3 regions of the Blautia massiliensis (ex Liu et al. 2021) genome follow, and region 3 is predicted to be linked to each of the others. Evidence: riboswitches for the same ligand, from Rfam matches in the RefSeq annotation. Region 3 holds a riboswitch; each other region holds the start of a gene.
What was found. Region 3 has a riboswitch for cobalamin ahead of ACTNDQ_RS08920 (ABC transporter permease). Riboswitches for the same ligand answer to the same signal wherever they lie in the genome.

Region 1 (4,839 bases), on a different contig from region 3:
CTTGTGGATCTCTTCGAATCTTGCCTTTTTCTCCGGAGATGGCTCTGTTCCGAGAGCTGCTGTCATAACAGCTGTTGCGGTCTGCTCATTTACGCTGATGCCATTCTCCTGAAGCTTCTGCATAACGATGGTGGTGATATCTGCTGCAGACTGTGCATCGATACCCTTGCCGTAGTTCCATGCCAGAGCCTCCTTCAGCTCTTCCATGGTCATCTTCTTTTCTTCATATACAAGCTTGCGGATCGCATACAGAGAATCTGCCATGTTTGCAATACCAAATCCCTGAGGACCTGTAAAGTTATAAACAGCTCCGCCTTCCTGAACGGATTTGCCTCGTTTCAGGCAGTCATCCACCATACAGGAAAGGAATGGAAGCGGACATCTCTCCGCATGTGCCACATCAATGGCATTATCAGCATTTACAAGCAGGGAAATGAAATATTCCATCTGTTTCTTATATGCATCATAGAACTCATCGAAGCTCTTCATCTCTGTGACATCGCCGGTCTGGACACTGATCTGTACCCCTTTGTCCATACCATTAGAGAAAACCATCTCCAGCGGACGGCACATGTTAAAGAATGCAGCGTCATGCCAGCCCTCTGTCTTACCTGCCTTCTGCGGTTCTACACAGCCGATGATGTTATATTCTCTGGCATCTGCAAGAGAAAGGCCGCGGTTCTGCAGTGCAGGAATGATAACCTCATCATTGTAATAAGCCGGAAGTCCGATTCCTGTTCTTGTAAGCTCTGCAGCCTTGATCAGGAATTCATGTGGTGATCCGTTCCATACTCTTACAGAAAGAGACGGTGCCGGAAGGTGCACATGCATAGACGCCTGGATGCACATAAAGGAGAGATCATTGGTCACATCCTCGCCATCCTTGTTCTGGCCACCTGCGATCAGGTTCTGGAAAAGGCTGTAGCCTGCAAAGCCTTCTGCAGATGCAGCATCACGGCATTTATTCAGGTCGTTTAATTTTACCCATATGCAGTCCATCAGTTCCTGGGCAAATTCTCTGGTAAGATTGCCTGCTTCCATATCACTCTTGTAATACGGATACATATACTGGTCAAAACGTCCCGGAGAAATAGAATGTCCGCTGCTTTCCATCTGGATCAGCTGCTGTACAAACCAGAAGGACTGGCACGCCTCATAGAAGTTACGGGCGCCCTTCGCCGGTACGCGTGTACAATTGGATGCGATCTGAAGGAGTTCCTGTTTTCTGGTCGGATCCTGACACTGATATGCCATCTGCTCTGCGAGCTCGGCATAGCGATGTGCATAGTCAATAACTGCCTGACAGCTCATGATAACTGCTTCCAGGAAACGGGATTTCTTTGCGTAATCACCATCTCCTACATTACACTCATCCAGTTCCTTCTGAGCTTTGGCAATGATTCCTTCATAACCGATTGCCAGAACTTCTTCATATTTAACGGTTACGTGTCCTACACCATTGTAGAAATAGTTTCCGGGTGTAAAAATATTGTGGTCAATGGCAAGAATCGCTTCCGGTGCCATATAGGAGGTTGCAAGCTCACTGGTAGTCTTGCCTTTCCAGTATTTATGTACCTCACGGAGCTCCGCCTTGGTTTCCTCCGCAATATAAAATGGATCGGCTGTTCTGGTAGCCACTGTATCCAGCTCATCTTCCAGCCACTGGAAAGAATACTCCGGAAACGTCTGACATCCTCTCGGCGCCAAAGTGCTGCTTCCGACGATCAGCTCCTCATCACGGATGATGATCGGAATGTTGTGCAGGATGTGGGCAAATGCCTTGGCTCTGCGGGTGATGATCGGCTCGTCTTCTGTTGCTTTGTAAGACTCTGTGATCAGTTTTGCTCTGGCAGATTCGATCACCGGCATCTTTGCATAAAGATTATCTACAAGATGTGTGATCCTGTCTGTTTTCGGAACATCTGCTATATGAAATTTCTCCATGATTCTCCTTTCTCATAACCGGTTGTTTCTGGTGATCTGTCTGCCTCTACGCTTCCAGAACCGCTCCTGTCCGGCTATGTGCTCATGTAGTTTTATTATACCTTACTCCTACTTCGATGTCAACGAAATCCAACATGTGTTTCTAGCTGTTTTTGTGGTTTTTATCGGTTGCGCCCTGTTGATTTTATTTGTTTTTTGTATTTTTATGTTTTTCTCTATTGACTTTGTTTTTCTGCTCTGCCATACTTGGATTTATATAGGAATTCCTTTGTTTTTCAGAAAAAATTTATGCAAAGCGGACATTCGTATTCCGCTCTGTCACATGTTCTCAAACAGTAAAAGAGGTGTATTTTTATGTATCTTTCTGATATGCATACCCACTCCATCGCCAGTGGTCACGGTACGGAATGTACCATCACCAACATGGCACGCGCAGCTGCCGAGAAAGGTCTCCGGCTTCTCGGGATCACTGATCACGGTCCCGGCACTCTGGCAGCCGGAACTTCCTCCTATTTCCGCAGCCTTACCTATTCTCCCAAAAAACATTTCGGTGTAGAATTACTCTACGGAATTGAACTGAATATCCTTGACCGCAGCGGAACGGTAGATTTAGATCAGGAATTATTATGCAAACTTGATTACGCCATTGCCAGCATGCATGCCTGGAATTACCGCTGCGGTACCAGAGCCGAAAACACAGAAGCTTTTATCAATGTAATGAAAAACCCCTGTGTAAAGATCCTCGGACATAGTGATAACACTCATTACCCGGTTAATTATGATGCGCTTGCAAGGGCTGCCAGAGAAACCGGCACGATCTTTGAGATCAACGAAGCTTCTCTTGCACCTTATGGCTATCGTGGCGACACAAGAGAAAACTGTTTCGAGATCCTTCGATGCTGCCGCAAATATGATCTGCCGCTGCTTCTTTCCAGTGACAGCCATGGTCCGGAGCATATCGGAGATTTTACCTGTGCTGCTGAGTTTGTTCATCAGGCCATGTTTCCGGAACAGCTGATCCTCAACAACCAGATTCCCAGACTCAAGGTTTTTCTCCAAACCAGAGAATGATCTTCTGTATCTTTTCCGACAGATAACAGATATTGTCCCCCCAAGCAAAACAGGCCAGTTCAAACACAGGAATATACATTTTCCTGTATCTGAACTGGCCTGTTTTTTATTTTTCCCGCTGCTTCCGTACAATTTCCGCAAGCTCGCTATATTTACCTGTAACATATCCGAAATTTTCTCTTCTGTGAGGAAGCTTGCATTCGGTGCAGTCTTTGATCCCGCTTTCCGTAAAGCGGAAATTACCACCACATTTATCTCCCAGTGCATATAAAGGACAATAGCAGAACAGACAATTGAAGTTCTCCGGATCTGCTCCTTTATGGCACGGAAAATACTCACAGTTTTTGTGGCTGAAGTAAGAGTATTCTTTGCCTTCCCAGTATGGTTTCTCCATGGCTCTTTTCTCCTCTCCTGACATAACCACACATAATTTTTTCCTATAAAAAGAGGTAGCGATGCCACCCCGGGGTAGAAATATAATCCGTTCATGAGTGCGCGGAGGGAACGAATGTATCCGGAGTAGTATCGCCTGCCATTTAATCATGTATAATTCATATGAACAGGCGCATTCCATAAAAAAATGCCTACTCTCGTAAAAAAGTAGACAACGTCCCAGGGGTGCGGAGTCCCTGAAATGGTTGTTACACTTTACACGGAAGTTTAACCTCGCCATAACAAGCAGGTTTCCTGGCTCCGGGATCATGACTCCTCTCTCCTTCTCATACATACGTACAATGGACTATGAGATTCGCTCCTCCGTTACAGTGACCGGATCGCTCAGGTTTCACACCTGATTCCCTTTTCTGTGGACTTCTGATAATCAATATATAACTGTCAGCTATCCTCAGCACTTGCTATGTTCAATATGGAATTATACTGACATCATAATAACATCCTGTTAATTATATGTCAATACTGTTTTCAATATTTATACATTTTTGAGCATATTTTGTTGCCGTTCAATCCGTTCCATGGGTTTTCAATATTTTTTCCGACGTCAAAAACAGCCCGACAAACTGCTGTCGGGCTGCTGTATTTTTATTTTCTGTTGTACGTTCTTATTATACAAGACGTCTTACAGATACAATTGTTCTGTATGTAGCATCATTGCTGATCTTGATCCCGTCCTGAGAGTTCGATGCATGAACGATCTGGCCATTACCCATGTAAATAGCCACGTGTCCGCCATAGCAGATCAAATCTCCCGGCTGTGCATCTGCGTAGGATACTTCTGTACCTGCATTCTGCTGCTCATAGGAGGTTCTCGGAAGGCTGACTCCGAAGTTCGCATAGACGCTCTGTACAAATCCGGAGCAGTCTGCACCGTTGGTAAGGCTTGTTCCACCCCATACGTAAGGATTTCCCACAAACTGTGTAGCATAATTCACAACAGAAGATCCGGAACCACTGCTGTAAGAAGAACTGTCACTGTCTGAAGATGTATCCTCTGCATTAGATGTGTCCTCTGCATTAGATGTGTCCTCTGCACTTTCTTCAGATGCGTCTGTGCTGTTATCGTAATCTGCGTCTGCATTATCCTCTGTATCCTCAGTATCCTCGGACGCATCATCATTCTCACCATTGTCTGCATCTTCATCCACATCCTCGGTGTCATCTTCTGCAGTATCCTCATCTGCATTCTCGATCACGTCGCCGTCCTCATCGTACTGTACGTCTTCGCTCTCGTCCGCCTCATCCTGCTGTGCTTCCTGCTCTGCCTGGCGTCTTGCTTCCTCTTCTGCCTCAGCCTGTGCTCTCGCTGCTGCTTCAGCCTCGGCCTGACGTCTTGCCTCTTCCTCTGCTGCAATACGCTCAGCCTCTAAT
Region 2 (4,839 bases), on a different contig from region 3:
GACATCACGGTTCCCGTTATTCTACCACAGAAGCATTTCTTGAGAAAATAAAGCCGGAAGTGGCGATCATTTCCTGTTCGCTCACCAACACCTACGGACATCCGTCACCGGAAACCGTAGAGCGGCTTAAAGAGGCCGGAAGTCAGGTGGAATACACCATGAAAAACGGTGCTATTACCGTGGAAACAGATGGAAAAAAGCTTAAGATCGGAAGGTTCCGGAAGGATTGAGGATTTTTTTCCAAAACCGAAAAAAAACGGTGACTTTTGAACACGTTTATTGTAGAATAGACAGGGTTTGTGCAAAAACAAAGTACTGAAAATGTGCAATACAAGATAAGGAGTTTTTATTTATGAAATATGATGTACTGATCGTAGGAGCAGGTCCCGGTGGAATCTTTGCGGCCTATGAACTGATGAATAATGATCCGGAGAAAAAGATCGCGGTTTTTGAAGCCGGTCATCCTCTGGAAAAAAGAAAATGTCCCATCGACGGAAAGAAAGTAAAATCCTGTATCCACTGCAAAACCTGTGCGATCATGAAGGGATTTGGCGGTGCAGGCGCTTTCTCCGACGGAAAATATAATATCACCAATCAGTTTGGCGGAACTCTGTACCAGCATATCGGCAAGGATACAGCCACAGAGCTGATGGAATATGTAGATAAACTGAACCTGATGCATGGCGGTGAAGGAACCAGGCTTTATTCTACCACAAACAGCGAGATCCGTAAGATCTGCCTTCAGAACGGCCTGCATCTTTTGGATGCATCAGTCCGTCATCTGGGAACAGATATCAACTATGTGGTGCTTCAGAACCTCTATGAAAAAATGAAAGACCATGTGGACTTCTATTTTGACGCATCTGTTGACAAAGTAGAAAAAACTGAAGACGGTTATGCAGTTTTTGTAGGAGATGAGCGTTACGAGGGAACTTACTGTATCATCTCCGCAGGACGAAGCGGAAGTAAATGGATGGAGACGGTATGTACAGAGCTTAAGATCCCGACTCTTTCCAACCGTGTGGACATCGGAGTCCGTGTGGAGCTTCCGGCAGAGGTTTTCAGCCGTCTGACAGATGAGCTTTATGAGAGCAAGATCGTTTACAGAACTGAGAAGTTTGAGGATATGGTCCGTACCTTCTGCATGAACCCGCGAGGTGTTGTCGTGAATGAAAATACCAACGGTATCATCACAGTAAACGGTCACAGCTACGAAGATCCGGCAAAGCATACCAACAATACAAACTTTGCCCTTCTGGTATCCAAGCATTTCTCAGAGCCGTTCCATGACAGCAACGGATACGGTGAGAGCATTGCAAGACTTTCCAATATGCTTGGCGGTGGTGTTATGGTACAGCGGTTTGGAGATCTGATCCGCGGAAGACGAAGCACAAAAGCCCGTATTGAGGAAAGTTTCGTAACACCTACACTTTCTGCGACACCAGGAGATTTAAGCCTTGTTATGCCGAAACGTATCCTGGATGGCATCATCGAGATGATCTATGCCCTGGACAAGATCGCACCGGGAACCGCGGATGACGATACTCTGCTTTATGGCGTGGAGGTTAAATTCTACAACATGGAGGTTGAGATCGACGAAAATCTGGAAACCTGCCACAAGGGTCTCTTTGTTATCGGAGACTGCAGCGGTGTGACACACTCTCTTTCCCATGCATCTGCCAGCGGAATCTATGTAGCCAGATACCTGGAGCAGGAGTATTTTAACAGATAAACTGCAAAGCAGTTTATCTGTTATGAGCAAGTAGCAAAGCGGATTGCGAATATCCGCTTGACTAGATAAACTGCAAAGCAGGTTATCTGTTATGAGCAAGTAGCAAAGCGGATTGCGAATATCCGGTGTAAGACAGTCCTTTTCTGATATCAGGGTGATGACAGAAAGGGGCTGTTTTTTATGCAGGATGTGCATGAAGATTGGAGAAAGTATTCTGATAATAACTGACAGATGCAGGGAGAAAACCGGTTACTGTTCACTGGTAATATTTCGCGAGGTGTTTTTTGCGAGCGAAGATCACAGAAAACCGTGAATCGTCTGACATCAATCTTGACAAATTTGTGAGTTTGTGGTAAAAGTTAAATAACCAGATAAAAGAAAATATGTGCAAATGTTATAATGATAAGGTTGCATCCAGTCGGATGTGCAAAAGAGAATCCGGTGAGAATCCGGAACGATACCGTCACTGTGAAAGGGGAGCTGCTTTTATAACCACTGGGAGACCGGGAAGGGAAAGCAGCGTGGAACCAAGTCAGGAGAACTGCCTTATTGTGAGATCCAGGGATTCGCGGTTTACGAATCGGTATTCTCCATAACAATACAGAACTTCTTTTTATGTATTTGTATTGCGCAGAGAATCATGTGTGAGCAGGCAGCCGCAGAGAGCTGCTGTTTTTTGTGCATATCAGTATTCTGGAAATACATGAAAAGAGGACAATGAGAAATGAAAAGAAAAACAATGTTAGCTCTGATGCTCGCAGTTTCCATGACATGCTCTATGGGTGCGGCTACAACAGCAATGGCAGCAGAGGATTCTGCTACAGAAGAGAACGCTGAGGCAGCTGATACCACAGAGGCTTCTGATGCAGATCAGGAAGCAGCAGATAATGTAGCAGCTCTGATCGACAAGATCTATGTACAGGAAAGAAACGACACAACAGATGAGGACTGCAAGGCAGCCAAAGAAGCATGGGATGCTCTGACAGATGCTCAGAAAGAGCTGGTAGAGGGTGAGAATGCAGATCCGGATTATTTCGGACGTGACACAGGAGATGCTTCCAAGGACGATCCGCGTAACCAGGATGAGATCGGTGAGAATGAGCTTCTTGTTGTAAGCTTTGGTACTTCCTTCAATGACAGCCGTGCAGAGGATGTCAAGGGAATCGAGGATGCTCTTGCAGAAGCTTATCCGGACTGGTCTGTAAGAAGAGCATTTACAGCACAGATCATCATCAACCATGTAGAGGCAAGAGATGATGAAGTGATCGATAATATGCAGCAGGCTCTTGACCGTGCAGTAGAGAATGGTGTTAAGAATCTGGTTGTACAGCCTACCCATCTGATGCATGGTGCTGAGTACGATGAGATGACAGATGCAATCAATGGCTATAAAGATAAATTCGAGTCTGTAGCTATCGCAGAGCCAATGCTCGGTGAGGTTGGAGACGATGCAACTGTGATCAATGATGACAAGAAAGCCGTTGCTCAGGCGATCACAGATGAGGCTTGCAAAGAGGCCGGCTTTGACAGCATGGATGCAGCAGCTGAGGCTGGCACAGCATTCGTATTCATGGGACATGGAACATCCCATACAGCTAACATTACATATGATCAGATGCAGACACAGATGGAAAACCTTGGATTCAAGAACGCATTCATCGGTACTGTAGAGGGTGAGCCGGAAGATACAGCCTGCGACAAGGTTATCGAGAAGGTAAAAGAAGCAGGATACAAGAACGTTGTTCTTCGTCCGCTGATGGTTGTTGCCGGAGACCATGCAAATAACGATATGGCCGGTGATGATGAGGATTCCTGGAAGAGCCAGTTTGTAGCATCCGGAAACTTCGATAAGGTTGACTGCCAGATCGAGGGTCTTGGAAGGATCGAAGCAGTTGAGAAGCTTTATGTAGAGCATACAAAGGCAGCCATCGATTCTCTGGGAAGCACTGAGGAGTCCGCAGATTCTGATGCAGCAGCAGATACAGATACAGAGGCTGATTCTGCTGAGGAGTCCGCAGAATAATAAATATAAAAATATCTGAGTGAGTTCAGATACCTATAAGAAATCAATGTAACTGCCCGGAAAGATCAGGAAGACTGTTTTCCGGGCAGATTGCTGTATCTATGGAAGGGAGAAGATTATCATGAAAAAACGCTATGTAAACTTAATTTTTGCAATGGCAAGTGCATCAGTCCTGGTGCTGGGCTCTGTGCCTGCGATGGCAAAAACAGATGAAACAAAAACAGAGTCCGGTGAGGAAGCAGAAGCTTCCGAAGAAAAGGATACAGATGCAGCCAAAGCAGATACCCTGGAAGATGGCGTTTATACAGCAGAGTTTGATACAGACAGCAGCATGTTTCATGTAAATGAGGCCAATGACAAAAAAGGAGAGCTCACGGTCAAAGATGGTAAAATGACCATCCACGTAAGTCTGGTTTCCAAGAAGATCGTTAACCTGTTTGCGGGAACTGCCGAGGATGCCCAGAAGGACGGAGCAGAGATCATTGAACCGACCACAGATACAGTGAAGTACAGCGATGGTTATACAGAGGAGGTTTACGGATTTGATATCCCGGTACCGGCCATTGGTGAGGAATTTAACGTGGCGATCCTGGGAGAAAAAGGCAAATGGTACGACCATAAAGTCAGCGTAAAGAATCCTGTAAAAACCTCTGACGACAAAAAATCCGAAGGGAAAAAACCGGAAGAGCTGAAGCTGGAGGACGGAACCTATGAGACGGATGTAACCCTTACAGGCGGATCAGGAAGAGCATCTGTAGAATCTCCAGCTAAAGTAGAGATCAAGGACAAAGAAGCTACGGCAACCATCATCTGGAGCAGTCCGAATTATGATTACATGATCGTGGACGGCGAAAAATATGAGCCGGTGAACAAAGACGGAAACTCCACATTTGAGATCCCGGTCACAGTCTTTGACGCAGAAATGGAAGTGACTGCAGATACTGTAGCCATGAGTACTCCTCACGAGATTGAGTATACCCTGAATTTTGATTCTTCAAGCATGAAAAAGGAAGAAAAATGAAAAAAATAATTTCATACATATTTCTGACGCTGACCCTGATCCTGGGGTGTGCTTTTGCAGTGC
Region 3 (4,839 bases):
CCTTTCCATTTCCTGCAAGCAGATTCATAATCGTCAGAGAGGTAACTGACTTGCCGCTTCCGCTTTCTCCCACCAGAGCATGGATCCTTCCGCGTTTTACTTCCAGGCTGACATCTTTTACTGCATGAACCATTCCGTGAGAAGTCTGAAACTCCACATGTAGTCTTTTTACCTTTAGAACATCATTTTTGGGCTGTTCCATTCTGTATTCCCTCCCCCAGATAATTAAATGCCAGAACAATGATCATGATCAGTATGCCCGGATAAAACATCAGTCTTGGATAAGTCTGAATATAACTTCTACTGTCACTGAGCATGATCCCCCATTCCGGTGTCGGTGCCTGCACACCAAGGCCGATAAAGGAAAAACCGGCAATTGACAGAATGATCGAACCGATTTCCATTGTTGCCAGTGCAATCACAGATGGCAGGATATTTCTCAATACATGCCTGAATATGATCCTTGCGTGGCCGCAGCCGCCGGCTTTTAGTGCGGTCATATAATTTTTATTTTTTTCCTGAAGTGTCAATGCCCGGGCAAGCCTTGCATATTCTGCCCAGGATACGACCGATAAGGACAGGATCAGATGAGCGCCGCTGGCTCCTACGGTTCCTGCAATGGCAAGTGCCACAATAAAGACCGGCATAGCCATAAATACATCAATGATCCTCATAATTATGGAATCGATTTTTCCACCTACATATCCGGCAAACAGTCCGATCGGCACCCCGACACATACAGTGATCAGAAGCACCGTAAAGCTATAGCTCAGTGAATACCGGCTGCCCCAGAGAAGTCTTGATAAAATACATCGTCCCAGCTGATCAGTACCTAAAGGATATGCCGCCGACGGATTCTTTAATTTTATCGAAACATCCACAAGCAGTGGATCATGCGGCGCCAGTACAGGTGCAAAAATAGCTGCCAATGCAAAAATTATGACCACCATCAATCCTATTTTCGTTTTCGGTGACCGGAATACCTGTTTCCAGTACAGATTCTGGATCATGCTTTTTTCTGTTTTCTGCTTTCTTCTGCTTCCCATTCTATGATCTCTCCTTTACTTTAACTGGATTCGCCGGTCAATCGCAGAATAGGCGATATCCACAAGAAAATTTAATACTACAATGCCAACAGCCAGAATAAAGATAAAACATTGCAGCACCGGAGTGTCTTTTGAGATCACGGATTTCAATGCCAGATTTCCGATTCCCTGAATTGAAAAAATACTTTCTATCACAGCTGAGCCACAGAAAAAACCGATCACAATTGATACCAGACGTGTCAGCACAGGAATCAGGATATTTTTCAGACCATGACGCAAAATTACATTTACAGATGACAATCCCTTAGCTCTGCTGGCACGTATGTAATCCTGCTTCAGCACCTGTATCATATTGGTACGGATCAATCTCGTCATAATTCCAAAGAAACTGATATCCATGGCAAATGCCGCAAGAATCGGGATGCCTCCGGCATCTCCTCCGATCACGGAAATCACTTTTAGCTTTACTCCAAATATATAGAGCAGCATCAGACCGATCCAGAAAGACGGCATAGATACACTGAGGGACGACAAAATGCGAATGACTTTATCCAGAACTCTGTTTTCATAAATTGCCGACAAAATTCCAAGAGGGACTGATACGATCATCAACAATAAAAACGAAGTAACTGCCAGTTTAAATGTCTGTGGAAAATATCTTTTTAATTCCTCAAAAGCCGGTTTTCTGGTAGAATATGATTTCCCAAAATCGCCATGAAGTGCCTGATCCAGCCATTTCCCGTATTGTACCAGCACCGGCTGATCCAGCCCTTCCTCATGACGTACTTCTTCTATCTGCTCTGGTGACGGATGCTCGTATTTTTTCTCCGCCAGAACTCTGGCCGCATCACCTGCCGATATAAAACTCAGCATGAAAATAATAAATGTAACCGCCAGAACTACCGGAATCATAAATATAAAACGCTTTGCAATTACTTTTCCCATTTTCATTTCTCCTCATTTTTCATCTGTTTATTCGGTTAAAATAAAAAAAGCTGATATGATCCAGCATCATATCAGCACAAAAAACAAACCTCTACCTCAGGCAGAGCTTATTCCTTCTGTATCCCATCCGAATCAGAATTCTTCTGTCAAAAAGGCAAGTCTCCTGACTCCAGTTCTTCCTACTTACCATCTTCCCGGATCTCTCCAGTGATATTTTGGTTTTCGTCCCTGTCACAGTAGCGGTGGCTGTTCTGGCATTTCACCAGATTCCTTATTAAGTACTTTGTACACCCTTCTGACTATTCAATTTTCATAGTTGCAATGAATAAGTATTATAATATCATACTTTTCTTTTTATATAAATAGTTTTTTGTCAAATATAAAATATCTGAACATTTCATAGTGAAACCCGGATATTTTCTGCCTGTATTATTATAGATCCCTTAAGTAAATAACATTATGTATGAACGGTGACTTCTTTATATTTCCGTATAATGATCATATAACTTACGAATAATAAAACAGCTGCACTGCTCCATGCACAGATCTCTGCATAGTATATTCCATCTTCACCGATCAGTTTTGGCAGCAGCAGCGCAACACTGATACGCATTATAAATTCTGCAATGCCGCTGGCAAGCGGAATCAAAGTATTACCCAGGCCCTGGATAGCGGAACGATACACATACAGCAGATACAGCACCCACAAAAAGACAGCCATGATAAACAAATACTTATATGCTATATCCAATACCTGTCGGGTCTGATCCGGTTCACCGGATACAAACAGGGACAGTACATTACGTCCAAACAGCACCATCATGCCGGAAATGAAAGCCGAAGTGAGCACTGCCATATAAGTGCCGCTGCGCACGCCTTTTCGAATCCTCTGATATTTCTTTGCACCAAGATTCTGGCCCACATATGTTGTAATAGCATATCCATATGAAACGGCAGCCATCTCCAAAACCCCATACAGCTTATTCGATGCCGTAAATCCCGCCACAAACAGAAAACCAAATCCATTGATCACATACTGTACCACAAGTCCTCCCACGGAGATGATCACATTCTGTATTGCAAGAGGAACCGCCAGTTCCAAAAGTCGCAAACTCATAGAGGGCTGCCTGTAAAAATCCTTCTTTTCCAGGCGGATATCCGGGATTTTACGTAATACGATCAAACAGTACAAGGCAGAAAATCCCTGCGCGATAACGGTCGCCACTGCTGCTCCGGCTATACCCCAGCCAAAAACCGCCACAAACAACAGATCCAGTCCCACATTGATCACTGCTGCCACTGTCATTGCGATCAACGGAGATCTGCTGTTTCCAAGTGCCCGAAGGATCGCTGCAAATATATTATAAGCAGCTATGATCGGGATTCCTGCAAAGATCAGCCGCAAATATAGCATTGTCAGATCAATGACATTATCCGGTGTCTGTAAAAATAAAAGAACATGATAAACTGTACCTTCACTTACTGCGAGTACGACCACAGACAGTAATGCTGTCATGATATAGCTTTTCGCTACTGCACATTTCAGATTTTCCTTTTCCCTTGCTCCATAATACTGAGATACAAGAATAGAAAAACCCTGTGTGATACCTGTCATGATCCCCAACACCAGCCATACCAGCCAATCTCCGGCACCTACTGCCGCCAGTGCCTTAACTCCTACCACTTGTCCGACGATCATTGTGTCTGCCATTGTATAAAACTGCTGAAAAATATTTCCAAGCATCATTGGTATGGCAAAAGTTATGATCAGTTTTCCGGGGGATCCGGCAGTCATATCTTTTTCATTGGTTCCCATAAGAGTCTCCTTTTCTTTTCATCCTTGTCCGCTATTTTACAAGGGGCTCTTACGAAACACAAGCCTATTTTTTCACAAAGTTTTTCTCATATTATTGGTAGCTATTACATCTTTATGATCATTATTTTTAATGGATCATTTTTGTCACGCCTATCTTAAAACTCTTTCTTCTTCATGGCGCTCATACTATACTTATACGAAGCAAACCATATAAGCAGACTTAGCACAATAAGGGCAATCCCGATTTCAAGATCCCCTATTCCCCCTATCATATGCAGAATACTTTCTTTTAATCCCAGGTTAGCCTTCACAAAAGATCCAATTGTATAACAAATCGCAAAAATAATTAAAATTGCGATTGGCAGCACAATTCGCCCTTTCTCTCCTTCGAACCTTATCCTGATCGCAATCATAATTCCCGCAATTGCCTGAAACACAAAAAATGTGATCAACTCCATTGCCAGCATTTCCAGATCAAACACCTCTTCAGGATTTATGAGTACCATAATTCCTGCACAGATCATTCCAATGCACCATCCACATGCTGTCATGATAAAGGAAAAAATATATTTTTCTCTGACATATATTTTTTTATTTACGGGTAAAGAAAATAAATATGTGTAGCCATGGCCATTTTCATCATAACTGATCGTATTACCTGAATATATCGCCAGAACAGATGGGATATACATTGCAATGAAAGCAGCTCCCGTTTTTCCTGTAAGTATAAAAAACAATGCTACAAACACTAACACCAAAAAAAGATTACCACCCTGCCGAAAAAACAATCGAAAATCCTTTTCCAAAAGACCTCTGATTCCTTTCATCATCTTTCGCCCCCTGTCAACATCAGGATCACCTGATCGAGTGATCCGCTCTCTACTACGATTTCCGGATAATTTTCTATATAATACTGCTTCTCGTTCGTCAGACAGGCAACTCCAAAAAACTCTTTTTTCTCTTTCAAAAGATACCTTTTATCTACTGCCTGATATTGTTCCTCACTGACCTTCAACACTGCATATTTTTCAA

Region 1: it holds a riboswitch for cobalamin, as region 3 does, so the genes downstream of both, ACTNDQ_RS00250 (cysteine-rich small domain-containing protein) here and ACTNDQ_RS08920 (ABC transporter permease) in region 3, are expected to answer to the same signal.
Region 2: it holds a riboswitch for cobalamin, as region 3 does, so the genes downstream of both, ACTNDQ_RS00315 (sirohydrochlorin cobaltochelatase) here and ACTNDQ_RS08920 (ABC transporter permease) in region 3, are expected to answer to the same signal.

Annotation. Positions count from the first base shown of each region.
Region 1 covers NZ_JBQHWA010000001.1:52,703-57,541, forward strand. The annotation lists gene ACTNDQ_RS00240 (glycyl radical protein) at 1-1,944, opposite strand, end outside; gene ACTNDQ_RS00245 (phosphatase) at 2,299-3,015, shown strand; gene ACTNDQ_RS00250 (cysteine-rich small domain-containing protein) at 3,122-3,409, opposite strand; cobalamin riboswitch at 3,676-3,845, opposite strand; gene ACTNDQ_RS00255 (C40 family peptidase) at 4,077-4,839, opposite strand, start outside.
Region 2 covers NZ_JBQHWA010000001.1:70,187-75,025, reverse strand. The annotation lists gene ACTNDQ_RS00325 (DNA internalization-related competence protein ComEC/Rec2) at 1-230, shown strand, start outside; gene ACTNDQ_RS00320 (NAD(P)/FAD-dependent oxidoreductase) at 353-1,732, shown strand; cobalamin riboswitch at 2,121-2,295, shown strand; gene ACTNDQ_RS00315 (sirohydrochlorin cobaltochelatase) at 2,457-3,755, shown strand; gene ACTNDQ_RS00310 (hypothetical protein) at 3,877-4,776, shown strand; gene ACTNDQ_RS00305 (ABC transporter substrate-binding protein) at 4,773-4,839, shown strand, end outside.
Region 3 covers NZ_JBQHWA010000018.1:35,541-40,379, forward strand. The annotation lists gene ACTNDQ_RS08910 (ABC transporter ATP-binding protein) at 1-202, opposite strand, end outside; gene nikC (nickel transporter permease) at 183-1,046, opposite strand; gene ACTNDQ_RS08920 (ABC transporter permease) at 1,062-1,991, opposite strand; cobalamin riboswitch at 2,128-2,301, opposite strand; gene ACTNDQ_RS08925 (MATE family efflux transporter) at 2,449-3,807, opposite strand; gene ACTNDQ_RS08930 (ABC-2 transporter permease) at 3,963-4,637, opposite strand; gene ACTNDQ_RS08935 (ABC transporter ATP-binding protein) at 4,634-4,839, opposite strand, start outside.